2 regions of the Alteromonas sp. KC3 genome follow, and region 1 is predicted to be linked to the other one. Evidence: predicted binding sites of a transcription regulator. Region 1 holds the regulator's gene; the other holds the start of a gene.
The links. The regulator LexA, encoded in region 1, represses DNA repair genes until DNA is damaged. The targets are predictions, from matches to a motif close to TACTGTATNNNNATACAGTA.
Positions count from the first base shown of each region.

Region 1 (9,203 bases):
ACAAACAAAGCGATGTTAACGCCATTCCGTTTAACGCGGCGGCGCGGTTGATACGTGTCATAACATTGTTCGCCAGCTCATTTACGGCGGGTGTTAACCATGCCGGTTTCTTCTCTGGCTCAGCGTCACGACAATCACGCCAGTTAGGCACATGATTTTCTAAAAACTGGTTAAGCTGAATAGGCTCGCCAAAATTCACATAGCCATGACCATAGTTTTTCAGCTTCTTAATGGCAGAGAATACCTGCAAGTTAGACTCTTTTTTCTTCTTAGAGCCCTTCAACTCGTTGAGGTAGCTTTTTACTTCCATTACGTTTTCATAACCAATGTACACAGGCACGATACTTACAGGGCGATTAACGCCTTTTAGCATTGCCTGAATTGTCATGGCCAACATACCCGTTTTCGGAGGAATAAGTCTTCCGGTGCGGCTTCTACCACCCTCTGGGTAATATTTCACTGAGTAGCCTTTGTTAAATAACAACTCAAGGTATTCTCTAAATACGGCCGTATAAAGCTTGTTACCAGCAAAACTGCGACGCAAGAAAAACGCGCCACCACGCCTAAACATTTTGCCAACAGGCCAAAAGTTGAGGTTTATGCCAGCGGCAATATGAGGAGTAACCATGCCTTCGTGATAAATCACGTAGGTCAGCAATAAGTAGTCCATATGACTGCGGTGGCACGGAACATAAATAATTTCGTGGCCATTGGCGGCGAGTTCACGAATCCTATCGGCATGACCTACGCTTATTCCGTTGTAGATCTTATTCCAAATACGTGTAAGTAGGCGATCGCCAAACCTTATTAAACCTTCCCGATAGTCTGCGGCAATTTCGGTTATGTAAGATTGCGCAGTCTCTTTGGCTTTCTCGTGGGTAACTTTCTTGCTGCGAGACTCTTCGGCAATGGCGCGTCGCACCGCATCAGAGCCCAATACACTATTATTGAGTTCTTGGCGTTCAAGTAATGTTGGGCCTGTCATACTTTGACGCTTTCGCTGGAAGTGAGTACTTGCTACGCGAACCAGTTTATGGGCAATGCTCTGATCGCTACCATGCTGGTTTGACATCGCGCGAGCCGATACGGCTTTTGAATAGTTAATAAAATTGTCGCGACCCAAAAACAGTACGATAAATAATTTACGTAACCAACTAGGTGCTGCTCTATCGGCAATTAAGTCGCTAAGCCCTGGGTTGCCTTTGCCTGGCGCTCTTCCCCAAGTTACAAATACTGGCACCACCTGCAAATCTAGGTTTTCATGATCGCGGTGCAGGTGGAATAATTCAGTGAAGACTTCTTCAATGTCAGTTTCTTTTGCTGAAGAGCGAAAGATAGGCTGAGTTTTACGTAAAAATAATGTGGACGAATACTCTCGCCCTGCAAGTGCCAACGTCTCTGTTGGGCTTGGCAAACCCAGTGCTTCAGTCGACATTCTAAGTGCCAACTGGTCGGTCACTGAGTTAGTGGGAAGTAGATAGACAATTGGCTTGTTCTTATCTATTCCTAATTCGGTTTCAACGTTTACTGGAATACTATGCGCTTTAACCAGTAACTTAACAGGATAATGAAACACCGACAAAAGGGCTTTTCGCATCCACGACATGAAGTATGTAATCCTATGAAATAAAAACGGGGAAAGTGTAACACATTTGGCGATTTATCTCGCGGTATGCCAATACTATCGTTTTTCTTGCTTTACTGACTCCTTACCGCGAAGTAAGTTCAAAAGTGTTGAGGGCTTGCTCGCCGGCTGACTAAAGCATTGCCAGATAAACAAAGATAAGTTATAAGAACGTAATATTTTATTGTAGTTAACACAAAGTAGGCGTGTTGTGAGCTGTTGGCTAATGAATAGCCTCCATGTCTACTAAATCAGGGACGATGTATGAACACTTCGCGCTTGGGTTTTGCTGGCCTTTTTTCAATTGTAGCTCTAACTGCATGTGGTGGAGGTGGCTCTAGCTCATCGCCTAACCCAACACCTGCACCACCTCCAGAGCCTACTTCATTAGAGATTTTATCAAATCCATTAGACTATTCTATTGCGCAACTAGACACTGCTGCAAAGAGCTACGCTAATAGTAGTTACACGGGAAAATCAAACGTTGCCACGGCAGATATTGACGCTGTTCAAAATGTGTATATCGCGCTTTTTGGTGAAGATCTCGCTAGCTCACCTTATCTTGACGTATTTGAGGTTTACGACTTTGCCGATGATAATGGAAATATTGATGGCGTCACTCAATGTTCAGATAGCGGCTCTATTACTTATTCTGGAAAACTCGATCTGGACGACGGGACCGGGACAATAGTCATCGATTATGATCAATGTATTCATTATTATCTAAATAAGTATCATGATGGTCAGATTTCTGTAGCTATTACTCAACTAGACGACAATAATTTTGAGGCAACATCTTACTTCACCAGTCTTTCGGTAGGGCAAGGTAGCCAGCGCGCAACACTAAAGGGGCTAATTAAATTCGCGTTAAATTATCATGAATTTAACGGGAACTATAGTGAGACATACACGCAGTATCTGACCGCTACATTTAGCGGCGAAACTTATAAAATAATTGGAACAGCATACGACGGCATAAAGGATGACCGTTATACCACTGAATATGACGGTACAATGCATATCGGCTCAAAAGGTAAGCTTGATTTTTCTTACATCTCAGAGGAAGGCGGGCTGCCTTATGCTTATCAAGGTTCCCTTGTTGTTAAAGGCGATAAAACGGCTGGCATTGATATTATGCAAGGCGCGGTTCGCTACGGTGAAGATACTGATGGAGATGACACATATGATGTTGGCGTGTTCTTCAGCAATATCGAAACCTTCGCAAGCAGCAATACCGCTAATATTGTTCTATCAGACATCGAAACTATTTCTGCGCCGCCCGTTGTAAGTGAACCCTATTATTATGCCTATGAACCCGTTTATACTTCTGACGATATAATCGTCGAGCAAGGATATTATTACGATCCCGATACGCCAGACTCTGATCTATCGATATCCTATCGTTGGTATATCAATAATAATGTAGTAGATGGCGTCAACGGTACTACCCTACCCGCATACAATGCTGTGTTCGGCGATGAATTGAAAGTAACCATGGTGGTGTCTGACGGTAGTAATATTGTCGAATCACAGCCGGTATTCATTACCATCAGCGATTCTCCAATGACACTTACCGTCTCTAATATGCCAGACTCTGTAGTGGCAGGTGGTTACGTTGAGTTCACTGTGAGTATGACTGACCCAGACCGAATTAGCGGTGATGCTGCAGGTCAGCTTGTCTCTGCGCCCACTGGAGTAACCCTTAGTGACGAAGGTTTACTTACTTGGCAGGTGCCAGAAGAGCAATTGTTTAATGAACAAACTTATGTTTTTAGTTTTGCTAGTTTAGATGGTGTGGAGAGCCTTCAAACCGTAGAGATAACTTCATATGCAGATAAGGCCCCAGCGTTTGCACGCACTACCTCAATAACGCCGGTTTTCAATCAAGGTTTCGCACTTGCCTCAGTCGATGGTGTGAATGAGCTCATAACGGTTAGTCACCGCAACGTGGGAGCTTTCTCATTAAAAGGTAATACGCTAGAAAATACCTATGTATACCCTTACAAGCTTCCAACAAGGGGGGAAATTAAAGGCGTTTATACACAAGACGTAGACGGCGACGGCAATGACGAAATATATATTCTCACTGAACAAGGCCTGTCGGTTATAAAAGATCGCAACAATAATGCAGAAGCTGTGTTTGTAATAGAGGGTAACATTGGCTCTGGATGGCTCTTCGATATTGATAGCGACGGTGTTGGTGAAATCGCATACCTACACGGTAATCGCTCATACGATATGACCTCTATCTCTATTCACGATGTAACAACAGGAGAGAAGTTACAGCAGTATGATATAGACGGTGTATCCACCCTATCTTTTGGTAATGTAGACGACGATGCGTCTATCGAGATGGTGACTAACAACGGATACGTATTTGACATTGAAAGCGGCGCTAATCAATGGCTACTTGGCAGTGGATTCGGCGACGCATACGTAGTTGTTGGTGACATGAATAATGATGGCATCGATGAAATCATCGGTGCCGACTATTACGAAAATATCTCGATCTATTCTGCCGTTTCGAAAAGTAGTTTGGCAACAGCGACGCATAACGATATCTGCGATATGTCTTATACCAAAGATGACGCGACTAATGAGGGAATGGTCGTTATTTCTGAGTGCCAATGGGGAGAGATCAAAGCACTCACACTAGAAGGGAGTCAAATATCAGAACAATGGAGCATTAATCACAATACATATAGCGGCATATCACTTCTAATTGGCGATCTGAGTAACGATAACAGTGATGAAATTATCTGGGTCGGAGACTATCAAATCTTAGTTGCACAGCAAGAGGCTAGTGGCGATTACGTGTTGTCAGATATTAAAACTGAGGCACATTCATCCCATTATTTTGCTGCTGGTTGGGCACCATTTGGTGATAACGATGAAAGAGCTGTTTTTGTAAGTAATACAAATAATTACGACACGTCCATCCAAATTCTGTCAGTAGATAAAGAAGATAACATCACAGTAAGTGAAGAGCTCGGCGACGACGCTTACGATTATAGCCGACCAGTTGTGACTGATTATAACAACGATGGTGTGGGTGAATTATTAACCGGCGCTTTAGATTACAACTCATCATTCAACGTAATTCAGCTGTCAGATAATTCAACTCAGTGGACACTAAGCCAAAATCATAACAGTCAAATCTCGCTGATTGAAGCCGTTGATGTCAATGAAGATGGCTTTATTGATGCTGTTGTAATTGAAAATGACCGGCTAAAAGCTTACGACATCGAGAACCAGATACTCGTTGATTCGATCATCAGTGACTTCTCTATTGTTGCTGTTGCGGAATTAACGAATAACGGCGAGCAGTTCTTCGCTGTGAGTGGCTATGAGTCACTGAAGCTATACAAGATGCAAGAGGGTGAGTTCATTGGTTTGAATGAACTTCAAACTGTTTGTAGTCAATTGCTTCGTATCAATTCTGATAGCGATGATGCCTTTGAGTTTGCATGTCTAGACACAACTCATAATGTGATAAATATCTACGATGTGACAAACGACGCATTGGTGCTTAAAGATACCATTTCGCTGACTTTTTACCCGCAAAATATTGCGGTAATCCCTACGACTTCATCTAATCAATCGATACTCGGCATTTATCCGACTAACGAATATGATTCTTCATACGGGTACTATGACAATATTAATTATCAAGTTGCTGAGCTTGATAGCAAAGGGAACGTTATTTGGCGTAGTCCCTCAATAAGTATTGATAATGTAGATGGTTTGCGTATTCGAAAAAATAATGCCAACAAAGTAGAGCTGCAAATAGGTAACCCAAACATGGCTCTTCTGGTGAAATAAAGGCAATACACTTGTCGCAGAATAATGCTTTTGGCAAAAGACGCGGCAAGTGCTTGTTATTTAAATTTAGGTGTATATACTTACAGGAACTGTATGAACAGACAGGTCTTTTATGCGCCCACTCACAGCTCGACAAACCGAAGTTTTAGAACTTATTAAAACGACCATGCAAGAAACGGGAATGCCACCTACGCGTGCAGAGATTGCACGACAGCTTGGTTTCCGTTCTGCTAATGCGGCAGAAGAACATTTGAAGGCCTTAGCGCGTAAAGGTGTTATTGAAATTTTGCCAGGTACTTCTCGTGGCATTAAATTGAATATTCCACTGGAAGACGAAACACCAGAGGAAGAAGGGCTACCGCTTATTGGGCGCGTAGCAGCGGGCGAACCTATTTTAGCGCAAGAGCATGTTGAGTCGCATTACAAGGTCGATCCTGCGCTATTTCAACCTCAGGCAGACTTTCTGCTACGTGTAAACGGTATGAGTATGAAAGACATTGGTATTCTTGATGGCGACTTATTGGCTGTACATCGCACTACTGATGTACATAACGGTCAAGTTGTTGTTGCCCGGGTGGATGAAGACGTCACGGTTAAGCGTTTAGAAAAACGCGGGCGAGAAGTATTACTGCACGCCGAGAACGATGAATTTGCACCTATAAAAGTTGATTTGGCTTCACAACCTTTTGCTATTGAAGGTATAGCGGTGGGTGTTATCCGAAACGCTGACTGGATGTAAGGTTTCGGCAGGTTAACGTAAAAGCGGCCTTGTAGCCGCTTTTTTTGTACCTTAACTTTCACTTTTGTAGGCTGTTCTATGTGTGAAGGTTGTTTTTTGAACAGTCTGTCAAAAAAGTTTAATTTTTTTGTAATCACACCAGAACGCCAATTTTTTCGCGCCGCAAGCGCTTTTTAATCCTGTTACTTTTGACAAAACTACGTTTGAAAATATCTAAATTTGCATTCTTATGTATTGATTTTTAAAGACTTATGTTGATTTCCTTATCGCCTCATGTGTTCCAAATGAGCGTTTAAAAGCTTCACGACGTACTCTTACGCCACACTGCTTCACTGCACTAACAAGGTGCAGCTAGTTAGCATGAAATGATTAAAATTTAACCGTCTCGTTAAATTTTTAGCAGAAAAGACTAGACGGCACGTCATTATTGCGCAATTCTTATACAGAGATTAACAAAATAATAACAATGGCTCTAAATTTGTTTTACAAATTGTAGTTGTGGGTCAATCGTTCGCAAACCACTTGGTAGGGACAGCGCGCACTAACATTTAGCGTTAATGGTTCTACCATTACGGAGGTGCTGAGTGAAACAACTAATGACCGTCATGGCAAAAGGGTTTGCTAGTATACCCCTTTTGCTTTTTTCTCATTTCCTTTTTGCGCAGGAGGCTGCAGAAGAAGTTTCTTCTCTTAACCTCAGGCGCGGAGCAACTGACATTAGCGGGCAGGTGTATGACCTGCACATGTTAATGTTTTTCATTTGCGTCGGTATTGCAGTAGTCGTGTTTGGCGTAATGTTCGCCTCTATGTATCTGCACAGAAAGTCACGAGGCGCTAAGCCCGCGAATTTCCACGAAAACGTAAAAGTAGAAATCGCGTGGACTGTAATTCCGTTCCTTATCCTCATTTTTATGGCGGTTCCCGCTGCCAACACGCTAATTGCAATGGAAGACGTCTCAGAACCGGATATGACGGTATTGGTGACGGGTTCTCAATGGAAGTGGCACTACAAATACATGGATAGTGATGTAGAGTTTTACTCGTTGCTGGCTACGCAGCGCGAGCAAATTGAAAACAAGTTTGAAAAAACGGAAAACTATCTTCTTGAAGTTGACCGTCCGCTTGTCATTCCCACAGGTCAAAAAGTTCGTTTTCTGATCACATCTGACGACGTTATTCATTCTTGGTGGGTTCCCGATTTCGCAGTTAAGAAGGATGCAAATCCCGGCTTTATAAACGAAGCATGGGCCAAGGTTAACGAACCCGGGGTATATCGCGGTCAGTGCGCTGAACTTTGCGGCAAAGATCATGGTTACATGCCTGTTGTGGTTATTGCGAAAGAGCCTGCTGAATATGCTGCTTGGATGAGTGAGCAGGAAGACATTATTCGTAAAGCTAAAGAAGAAGAGCAACGCCTTCTGTCGATGAATATGTCGATGGACGAACTGATGAAAGAAGGTGAGCGAGTCTATAAAGCCACGTGTGCAGCTTGCCATATGCCAAATGGAGAAGGTCTGCCGGGCGTATTCCCTGCTCTTAAAGGCAGCAAAATGGCGCTAGAAGATCAGGAAGGGCATATCGATATTGTGCTTCATGGTAAATCAGGTACCGCCATGCAAGCGTTCGGCAAAATGTTAAGCCTCAAAGAAATTGCTGCAGTGGTGACTTATGAACGTAACGCGTGGGGTAACAACACGGGTGACATGGTACAGGCGAAAGACGTTAACGCCGTGGCAACGGGTAACTAGGAGCGAGTTATGAGCAAAGCAACTGAAGTCATTTCGCCAGATTCAACTGTGCATCACGACGATCACCACGACCATATACCGAAAGGTATTACTCGATGGTTGTTTACCACCAACCATAAAGATATCGGTACATTGTATTTGTGGTTCGCCTTTATCATGTTTTTGGTTGGTGGGGCCATGGCAATGGTCATTCGTGCTGAACTTTTTCAGCCGGGTTTGCAAATTGTCGACCCTAACTTCTTTAACCAGATGACCACTGTACACGGTCTTATTATGGTATTTGGCGCGGTAATGCCAGCCTTTACTGGGCTCGCCAACTGGTTAGTACCTATGATGATAGGGGCGCCAGATATGGCCCTCCCGCGTATGAATAACTGGAGCTTTTGGATTTTACCAGGGGCCTTTCTTATTCTTTTGAGTTCACTGTTTATGGAAGGCGGCGGCCCAGCATTCGGCTGGACATTCTACGCACCACTCTCAACTACATATAGCGGTGATTCAACGGCACTGTTTGTATTCTCAGTTCACATTATGGGTATCTCATCCATTATGGGGGCAATTAACGTTATTGTGACTATCTTCAATATGCGTGCCCCTGGCATGACATGGATGAAAATGCCGTTATTTGTTTGGACATGGCTTATTACTGCGTTCCTACTTATTGCGGTAATGCCCGTACTAGCGGGTGCAGTCACCATGGTACTTACTGATAAGTTCTTTGGTACTAGCTTCTTTGATGCCGCAGGTGGCGGTGACCCTGTTATGTTCCAGCACATTTTCTGGTTCTTTGGGCACCCTGAGGTGTACATAATGATATTGCCTGCGTTTGGTATTATCTCGCAAATTGTGCCGACCTTTTCGCGCAAAAAGCTCTTCGGCTATGCATCTATGGTGTACGCCACAGCATCTATTGCACTGTTGTCGTTCGTGGTATGGGCACACCATATGTTTACCACGGGCATGCCGGTGTACATGGAGATGTTTTTCATGTTTGCCACCATGTTGATTTCAGTACCAACTGGGGTGAAGGTGTTCAACTGGGTAGCAACCATGTGGCGCGGCTCTTTGACATTTGAAATGCCCATGATGTTTGCCATCGCGTTCATTGTGCTATTTACCATTGGCGGGCTCTCTGGACTGATGCTGGCCATTACACCCGTGGACTTCCAATACCACGACACTTATTTTGTGGTAGCGCACTTCCACTATGTCCTCGTGACTGGGGCTGTATTCTCTATTATGGCTGCCGTTTACTATTGGTTGCCGAAAT
Region 1 covers NZ_AP024235.1:4,444,178-4,453,380, reverse strand. Annotated here, with positions in the region: gene plsB (glycerol-3-phosphate 1-O-acyltransferase PlsB) at 1-1,606, opposite strand, end outside; gene JN178_RS19645 (hypothetical protein) at 1,889-5,446, shown strand; gene lexA (transcriptional repressor LexA) at 5,559-6,185, shown strand; gene coxB (cytochrome c oxidase subunit II) at 6,770-7,933, shown strand; gene ctaD (cytochrome c oxidase subunit I) at 7,943-9,203, shown strand, end outside.

Region 2 (9,203 bases), 310 kb from region 1:
CAACTATGCTCGATACCATTGGTGGTCTGGTAGCCATTATCGAAACCATCAAGCAAACCGAGGAAGATGCTCTCAGTGAACTGCACGTCCGTTTGCCCACTATGGGAACGGTAGATATGCGCGTTGACTATCTAAGACCCGGAAGGGGCGAGCAATTTATCGCAACCGCATCTATTATTCGAAAAGGGAGCAAGTTGGTCGTGTGCAGAATGGAGCTTCACAACGAAAAAGGTGATCACATCGCGTTTGGCACCGGTACTTACATGTTAGGTTAATATTACTTCGCGATCACAACGTATTTCGCTGTCTTACGCCCCATCTATGGCAACTGGCCCACAAGAGAAGTGCGCAGGCGCTTTCGTCTCGAAAGAGTGCGACATAAAAGTGCTTTAACAGGAGGTGTAGCATGGCAGAGCCATTACCAGATTTAATCGAAGAAATCGTTACCGACAGCATGGGTGACGACCCCGCAACGTTGTTGGCCACCCTAAGTGGCCAAGATGATGTGTATATTGCCACTTTGCTTGAATCACTTCCTGTCGAAAAACGTTTGGCAGTGTGGGAGGGGATCCCCCGCGACCGTAAACTCGATGTGTTAGTCGAAATGCGTAGCGACCCACGTGAAATTCTTATCGATAACACGCCACACAATGAGTGGGCCTCTATTTTTGCAGATATTGACGCTGAAGACTTACTCGAACTGCTAGACTCGCTACCAAAGCGTTTAGTGGATATGGCGTATGAGTCACTCGACTCGAAAGAGCGAAAATATTTTAGAGAAGCCACGCAGTTCCCCGATAATCAAATTGGACACTGGGTTAACCACGAGCAATTAGTATTGCCTTCTAATGCCAAGGTACGTGAAGGGCTACGACTATTACGTTGCGATATTCCTCAGCATTGTGACAGTATTTTTTTGGTAAACCGCTCCGGTCAATTTTCAGCGCTAGTGAAAATCAGTCACTTGTTTACCGCCCAAGATCACGTGTCGTTGTTCGATTTATCAGAAGAAACCGTAACGACCATTCAGGGGGCTGATGACACTATGAATGCCTCGTTATTAGTCCAGCGTTCTGGATTGGCTTCGCTGCCAGTCGTGGATGAGAACAACAAGCTGCTAGGGCGTCTAGATGTTACCTCTGCCAGTGAGTTGGTTAATGAGTTTTACGAGCGCCAAGTGATGGCATCGGCAGGTATGGATGAAGACGAAGATTTATTCTCGCCTGTGGCGAAAAGCGCGCGCAATAGAGCATTATGGCTCGGAATAAACTTACTTACCGCTTTCTTGGCGTCGTGGTTTATAGGATTGTTTGAAGGCACATTGCAGCAAGTAGTGGCATTGGCAGTATTAATGCCCGTGGTTGCGAGTATGGGCGGCATTGCTGGTAGTCAAACGCTTACTTTGATAGTGCGAGGGCTTGCTTTAGGGCAGGTCACGCCAGCTAACTTACGCGCTCTTATGGTGAAAGAGCTTAAGGTCGGTGGCGTTAACGGTGTTATTTGGGCGCTCGTCATCGGCATTGTGGCGTATTTTTGGTTTACCGATGTGATGTTAGGTGTGGTCATCTGTTTAGCCATTCTCTTTAACATTGTGGCTGCGGCGCTGGCTGGTGTTTTTGTGCCCGTTATCCTCGATAAACTGAAAATTGACCCGGCATTATCGGGCTCGGTTATTCTCACTACCGTGACTGACATTGTCGGTTTTGTTGCTTTCTTAGGGCTCGGAACACTTTTCCTTTTATAACCCGTCTTTCTCTAGGGTGAGCATCAACGTAAAGCGTATCGCACAAAGGTACGCCTTACGTCGCGTTTCCACACCGTTTTGCCTGATAGGAAATCAAAAGAGGTTGTGTATTAGAATAGGCTGATAAACAATACGCGCCTCTCGCCCTTTTTGAATGTCGGAGACTTCTTTGTCTAAGCCAACCAATGCCGCACAGGTCGGCGTCATTTGCGCAATTGCAGCCTATAGCATGTGGGGTGTTGCGCCCGTTTATTTCAAGCAACTTATGGTACTACCCGCAGCTGAAATCTTGATGCATCGTGTCATTTGGTCGGTTGTTCTACTTGTCGGGCTTATCGCGGCACTTAAGCAATGGCCAAAAGTACTGGCGGCGTTTAAAAACAAACGCGTTATGCAAATACTGTTCGTCGCAGGCCTCTTATTGGGGGCGAATTGGCTGTTGTTCATATGGGCTATTAACAATGACCATATTTTAGATGCCAGCTTGGGCTACTACATCAACCCCTTAATAAACGTGTTTTTAGGTCGATTGTTTTTGGGCGAAAGGCTTAGAAACCTGCAGCGTGTGGCAGTAGGGCTTGCCGTTATTGGCGTAGCAATTCTGGTATTTTCCTATGGGCAGGTTCCCTGGATTGCGCTGGTATTAGCAGGTAGTTTCAGTGTTTATGGCTTATTGCGTAAACAAGTGGCGGTGGACTCCTTACCTGGCTTGTTTATAGAAACCCTAATGTTATCGCCATTAGCGCTTTTTTATTGGTGTTTCTATGGCTCTGAGTACAGCAACTTGTTTGTCAACGACACCAGCTTGAACTTGTATATTTTAGCCGCCGGCATTGTAACTACGGCACCACTGTTGTGTTTTACCGCGGCCGCTAGACGCATCATGTATTCAACTTTGGGCTTTTTTCAGTATATCGGTCCAACGCTGATGTTTATTCTTGCCGTCTACCTCTATTCGGAGCCTCTTGAAGAAGCGCGTTTGGTAACATTCGGATTTGTATGGTGTGCACTTGTTTTGTTTAGTGCCGATTCTTTAGTGCACTACCGCAAACAAAAACAAGCACAAAAGCTCGCCGTAGAATAACTAGAGCAATGACGCCTGCTCGAGTTGGGGGGCGTCAGGTTCTTCGCACATTACCCGGTTTCGGCCACTGTTCTTAGCGGCATAAAGCTGCTTATCGGCAAGGCTGAGTAATTTGTCAATGCGCTGGGTTTGAGTACCGCAAACACCAATACTGCACGTGACTTTAATGTCGGTGCTGGGTAATTGGATGACTTCTGCTTCAACCACTTTTCTAAACGCTTCCAGTCGCTCGCAGGCTTCATCAAGAGGCGTGTTTGGCAGATAAATACAAAATTCTTCACCACCAAAGCGGGAAATGATTTCGTCAGGAAAATAAAACTCGATCAAAGCAGCCATCGCTTTTAACACAATATCGCCGGCGTCGTGCCCGTGTGTGTCGTTGATTGACTTAAAAAAGTCTAGGTCAATAAGCGCAAGTGCGTGATGCTGTGAAAGCAACTGATGCTGAACCGTCACCATGTAGAAAAAATGACGTCTATTTGGTAAGCCTGTAAGGTAATCGGTGTTGGCTACACGACGAATTTCTTCAACACTTTCAATGTACTCTACGTTTTGCATCACACGGCAGAGAAATTCTTCATGGCAATAAGGCACGCGTAAAAAGTCATTCGCACCACTTTTGATAAAGTGCGCTGACATCAGCATGCCTTTACCGCCAGCAATGCCCATGATGGCCAATTGTTCTTTTGAAAAGGCTTTTCGTAGACTCGCAACAAACTGGGTACCTGTCATATCAGGCAGTGTGTTGTCGGTAATAACAAGCTTAATGTTATTGTGTTCTGCCAGTCGCTGCATAGCGTCTGTGGCGGTAAGGCACTCAAAGGCCATAAAGTTGTGGCGTTGCAATAGCGACACTGTGCGGGTACGCAATAAGCGATTTGTACTCACGACAATAACGCCGGTGGATTTGTTTTTTTCTAGCCGACCAATAAGGCGGCTTAAGTAGTCGTAGTTTTGCGAGTTTTCTTTTGGCACATAGTCGACGACATCGCGCTCTAACACTTTGTCGCGAATAGCGCTGTCGAGTGTTTCTGTTGTGGCAATGGTAGGAATGAACGCGTTAGCAGCAAAATCGATAGCTTGCCCTTGTTTGGCATCAGGCAACGAGTAGGCAACAATAGCGCACAGAAACGATTCGGGCATATTTTGTTTAAAGCGTGCACGCCCTTCAATTAGCGATGTTGCGCCCACAGGAGTAAGTCCCGCACGACGCACAAGTTTCGCAATTAATTCAAGGTTGCTTTCACCGTTTTCGATGATCAGCACGTTTTGCTGCATACATTTCAACTATGGTTTGGGCTACCTTGCCACACTTTTAGTTCTACGCTTTCTCCAGCTTAGCGTAGGCGAGGACGAGCCATTTACTGCCAAACTCATCGAAGTTCACTTGAACACGACCGTGTTCTCCGCTACCTTCGTAATTCAGTACAATGCCTTCGCCAAATTTGCGATGTACCACACGTTCACCCAACTGGAACCCCGTTTCTTCAAAGCTTGCATGTGACGTAGCTTGGCTAAAACGATTGTGAACCGGTCGAGAAATGGTTGATTTTAATCGCACTTCTTCAACACAGTCGGCTGGCATTTCACGAATAAATCGTGACGCCGTATGATACTTATCTTGACCATATAATCTACGACTTTCTGCATAAGTTATATACAACTTTTGCATAGCTCGCGTCATACCTACATAGCACAGGCGGCGTTCTTCTTCCATTCTGCCGGGTTCATCATTTGTCATTTGGCTTGGGAACATACCTTCTTCAACCCCCGCCATAAACACAAGCGGAAACTCTAAACCTTTCGCGGTATGAATAGTCATCATTTGCACAGCGTCTTGATCAGTATCGGCCTGAGTTTCTCCAGCTTCAAGAGATGCGTGGGCGAGGAATGCTGCCAGCGGAGTCATTTCCTCCGCCTCTTCAGGCACAATAAAGGTTTTACAGGCGCTCACCAGTTCTTCTAAGTTTTCTAGACGAGCCTGTGCTTTTTCTCCGCGTTCCGCTTGATACATGGCGTAAAGACCTGATTGCCTTATTGCCTTATCGGCTTGCTGATCCAAAGGCTCATCCAACGTGGCCTGTTCTAATTCAGTAATGAGCAGCACAAAACTTTGTATTGCGTTTAACGCGCGACCTTTGAAACCGCCTTCGTTGATAAGTAGCTGACAGGCCTGCCACATCGAACAGTTGTGGGCTCTGGCAGTGTCACGCACCTGAGACAGGGTTTTTTCTCCAATACCGCGACTGGGTGTATTAACTACACGCTCAAAGGCTGCGTCATCGTGCGGGTGGCTAACCATACGCATATAACCCAGTGCGTCTTTGATTTCTTGGCGTTCGAAGAAGCGCAAGCCCCCGTATATACGATAAGCTAATCCCTCGTGCAGCAGTGCTTCTTCTAGCACGCGCGACTGTGCGTTGTTGCGATACAAAATAGCGGTATCACTTAGGGCATTACCTTGGTTAAGCCAGTCTTTAATTTTCGACACAATAAAACGGGCTTCATCAAGTTCGTTAAAACCGGCATAAACAGAAATCAGCTCACCCTGAGCATCTTCAGTCCATAGCTCTTTGCCTAAACGACCGGTGTTGTTGTCAATAACCGTGTTGGCAGCTTTAAGAATGTTACCTGTAGAACGGTAGTTTTGTTCAAGACGAATGGTGGTTGGTTGATTAAAGTCTTTAAGAAAGTGCTGAATATTATCTACGTTAGCACCGCGCCAACCGTATATAGACTGGTCGTCATCACCTACAATCATGATGTTGTTATTTTCACCGCTGCAAAGCATGCGTAGCCAAGCGTATTGGATATTGTTGGTATCTTGAAATTCGTCAACAAGTACCGCGCGAAAACGGCGTTGATAGTGAGCCAATACTTCTGGGTTTTTCGCCCACAGTTCATGTGCGCGTAGCAATAACTCAGCAAAATCGACGAGACCCGAACGGTCACAGGCATCTTGATAGGCCGCGTATACTTCACGCATGGTTTTTTGAATATGATCGCCATGCGTTTCTATGTGCTGAGGGCGTAGCCCTTCGTCTTTATTGCCATTGATGTACCACTGGATTTGTCGCGGAGCCCAATGCTTTTCGTCCAAATTCATGGCTTTAAGAATGCGTCGAATAAGACGGTATTGATCGTCTGAGTCGATAATCTGAAAGTTTTCGGGTAGGTTAGCCTCAGCATGGTGAGCGCGTAACAAGCGATGAGCGAGACCGTGGAAAGTACCAATCCACATATTGTGGAGGCTGCGCCCCATCAGCGATTCAATGCGGCCGCGCATTTCTTTTGCTGCTTTATTAGTAAACGTAACGGCTAAAATTGAGAATGGTGCGATGTTTTCGACTTCCATTAACCATGCAATGCGATGTACCAGTACGCGCGTTTTACCACTACCCGCGCCAGCCAATACAAGGGCATTCGATAATGGGGCTGCTACCGCTTCACGTTGTTTATCGTTAAGCTCGTCTAGCAGTCGAGATACATCCATAGTGTGACACCTATTTTAGCGATTTTTAAGAAACAAGTATTATGCCAGCTGCCTGTGAATTTATACAGTCCAGTTTTGTACCCGTTGAACCGCATGACTTGGCTTTCTGTCGTGAGCCCCAATCTTTAGTAATAACTAATAACGAAACAGTTCGATAAGTTGATCGAATTCTGCGCTTGATGGGTACAACACGAGTACTGAAACGCAGTAAACTTAGGTACACTACTTCGCACAATCCACAGGGTTGTTGCTAAGTTGAATACATTCAATCGATATAAGTACGAACAGCTTCTCTCTTTTCAACGCTCAAACCAAATTGGACCATGCTCATGACAGCACTTTCTACGCCCATCGACTTTTGGTCGACGCTTAAACAAGAAGCGCAAGTTGTTGCCGATAGTGAACCGTTGCTATCGAGTTATGTGCATGCCAGTGTGTTAGCGCATCATAATTTTGAGTCGTCATTAAGCTTCATTTTGTCGAATAAAATGGCTGATGACGTCATGCCTGCACTGGCCATTAGAGAAGTATTTGATGAAGCCTATCTACTTGAACCCGGCATCAGTGAAGCGGCGACAGCCGATATTCTTGCGGTAAAAAACCGCGATGCTGCAGTGAATGACTACTTAACTCCACTGCTGCATTTTAAAGGTTTTCACGCAGTTCAAGTTCACCGCATGGCTCACTATTTATGGGTGCATGGTCGACATCAATTAGCGCTCTTTCTTCAAAGCCGAAATTCAGCAAGTTTTGGGGTTGATATTCATCCTGCTGCACGCATTGGCAGTGGAGTCATGTTCGACCATGCGACCGGCATTGTCGTAGGTGAAACCGCAGTTATTGAGGACAATGTGTCTATTTTACAAAGTGTGACACTGGGCGGTACAGGTAACGAGTCGGGCGATCGTCATCCAAAAATACGCCAAGGTGTGCTCATTGGCGCAGGTGCTAAAATTTTGGGTAATATTGAAATTGGCGAAGGTTCAAAAGTGGGCGCGGGTAGTGTCGTGCTTGATAATGTTCCGCCACACGTTACCGTGGTGGGTGTGCCTGCCAAAGTCGTTGGGAGACCGGTTTGTCAGAGTCCATGTGAGTCAATGCGACAAAACGTACTTGAAGACAACTCGCAGGTTTAAATCAAAGGCGTGCGCTGCGCGTTGGTCTCAAATAAGAGTAATGGTATTACCGCCTTTTTCTTTTGACGCGTAAAGCGCGCGATCAGCGCGCTGAATTAAAGTTTCTAGTGAGTCGTCTTGTTGCATCAGTGTGACGCCGAAGCTCGATGACAATGCGACATTGGAAACAGTGATCGCATTTATGCCTTCACGTACTCTTTCTACTAAATTAAGCGCGTTTTGTTTGCTGATATTAGGCAAAAGCAAGACAAATTCATCACCTCCGAAACGCGCAAATACATCGGTTTTACGTAGCGCACTTTTGGTCACTTGGCTCAAATTGCGCAGCGCTTCATCCCCGTCAACATGCCCCAATTCATCATTAATTCGCTTAAACTTATCTAAATCGAACATGACGAAATAAAGTGAATTACCAGATTCACGACTTTGTGCCATTTCAAGTGCACTGCGTTGTGCTAAATATTCTCGTGTGTAAGCCTGAGTAAGCGAATCTACAAATACGCGGTCTTTTAACAACGCATTGTCCGCTTGTAATTGGGGAATGGCTATACCAAATAAGGCATTGGCAGCAATAACGTTTAGGGCGAATTGATACACTTTTACGTAGTCCATTAAGGCGAGTGTATGCACGAGTAATACAATACAAAGGCTACTAATGGCCAGGCTAATGACATTGCGTTTAGTGCTTTCGGTGCAGGCTATCCACATGTGAGTAATGGCGAGAAAAAATATAGCAAATGCACTATCGCGAGACTGCGTAATTTTTGCCAGTAACATAACCAAAACGATTAGCGCTACGTTAATCGCCACTTTCTTGAAATAGCGTGTTAAATGAGGTGGATTGTTACTGGAGAATGCCAGTAAATCTATCTTAGGCGCAGCACACACCTTCACTAAAAAACCAGTAAACAGTGGCGCAAGTACTACAACACCGGCCATATCACCAATCCAAAAGGGTAACATGGCGTCTTTCACATCTGCCGCAGGCATTTGACTTGTGACCACAAGAGAACCAATAACGAGTTGTGTGGCAATTAAGGAAGAAACGCAACCAATCATTAAAAATGAAACGATTAACAAAGGTGTAGTAACGTCGGGTTTTCTTAAAAGGTGACCAAGTACGCTTGCCCCAGCGAAATATGGAATGATGTGGGCAATGCCGAACAAAAAGCCGCCCCAGATGAGTTCGCTATTGCTCAGCGGTAGGGAGTAGTGATGCCCGTTCCAGACGGTAATGGCAATGGCAGCTATCATAATAGGCACGAGCGCGCGCCAACCAATCACTAAAAAGCATGCAAGTGTATAGCCAGCAGCAGGAAACCACACACTGGCGTGTTCAGTGTATTCAACTAAGCGTCCAATTTGCCACACTGCAAGCCAAGATAGGATAAGAAATACGTCGCAATATAGCCCAGACATGGGCTTAAATGGCCACAGTGAACCACCTCTCTGTGTATGCTCATGTACACGGGTTATTGATTGATCCACATTGGGCGCATGTTGCGACCTTGACTTCGAGACTGCTGGTTTTTCCATGAGGACACAAAAACGACGACACAAATTTCAGTGTATAACGGGTGAACAAAGAAATCTATACGCCCTACGAATGAGGCTTATCGACCTTTAACGTATCGCAAAAGGTCGGAAATCGTTATACAAATTGAACGAGTTCCTGTAACGAATCAAGCTGAACGTGCGGTAGTACTGATACTGGTTCCAACGACAACTGCATAGGACGGTTACAGG
Region 2 covers NZ_AP024235.1:190,923-200,125, forward strand. Annotated here, with positions in the region: gene JN178_RS00845 (thioesterase family protein) at 1-275, shown strand, start outside; gene JN178_RS00850 (magnesium transporter) at 407-1,744, shown strand; gene rarD (EamA family transporter RarD) at 1,914-2,828, shown strand; gene JN178_RS00860 (GGDEF domain-containing response regulator) at 2,829-4,106, opposite strand; gene uvrD (DNA helicase II) at 4,150-6,321, opposite strand; gene cysE (serine O-acetyltransferase) at 6,651-7,457, shown strand; gene JN178_RS00875 (sensor domain-containing diguanylate cyclase) at 7,485-8,945, opposite strand; gene JN178_RS00880 (HAD-IA family hydrolase) at 9,109-9,203, opposite strand, start outside.
Region 2: uvrD (DNA helicase II) is a predicted target of LexA. The motif match lies at 6,372-6,391, and genes of this name have one in related genera.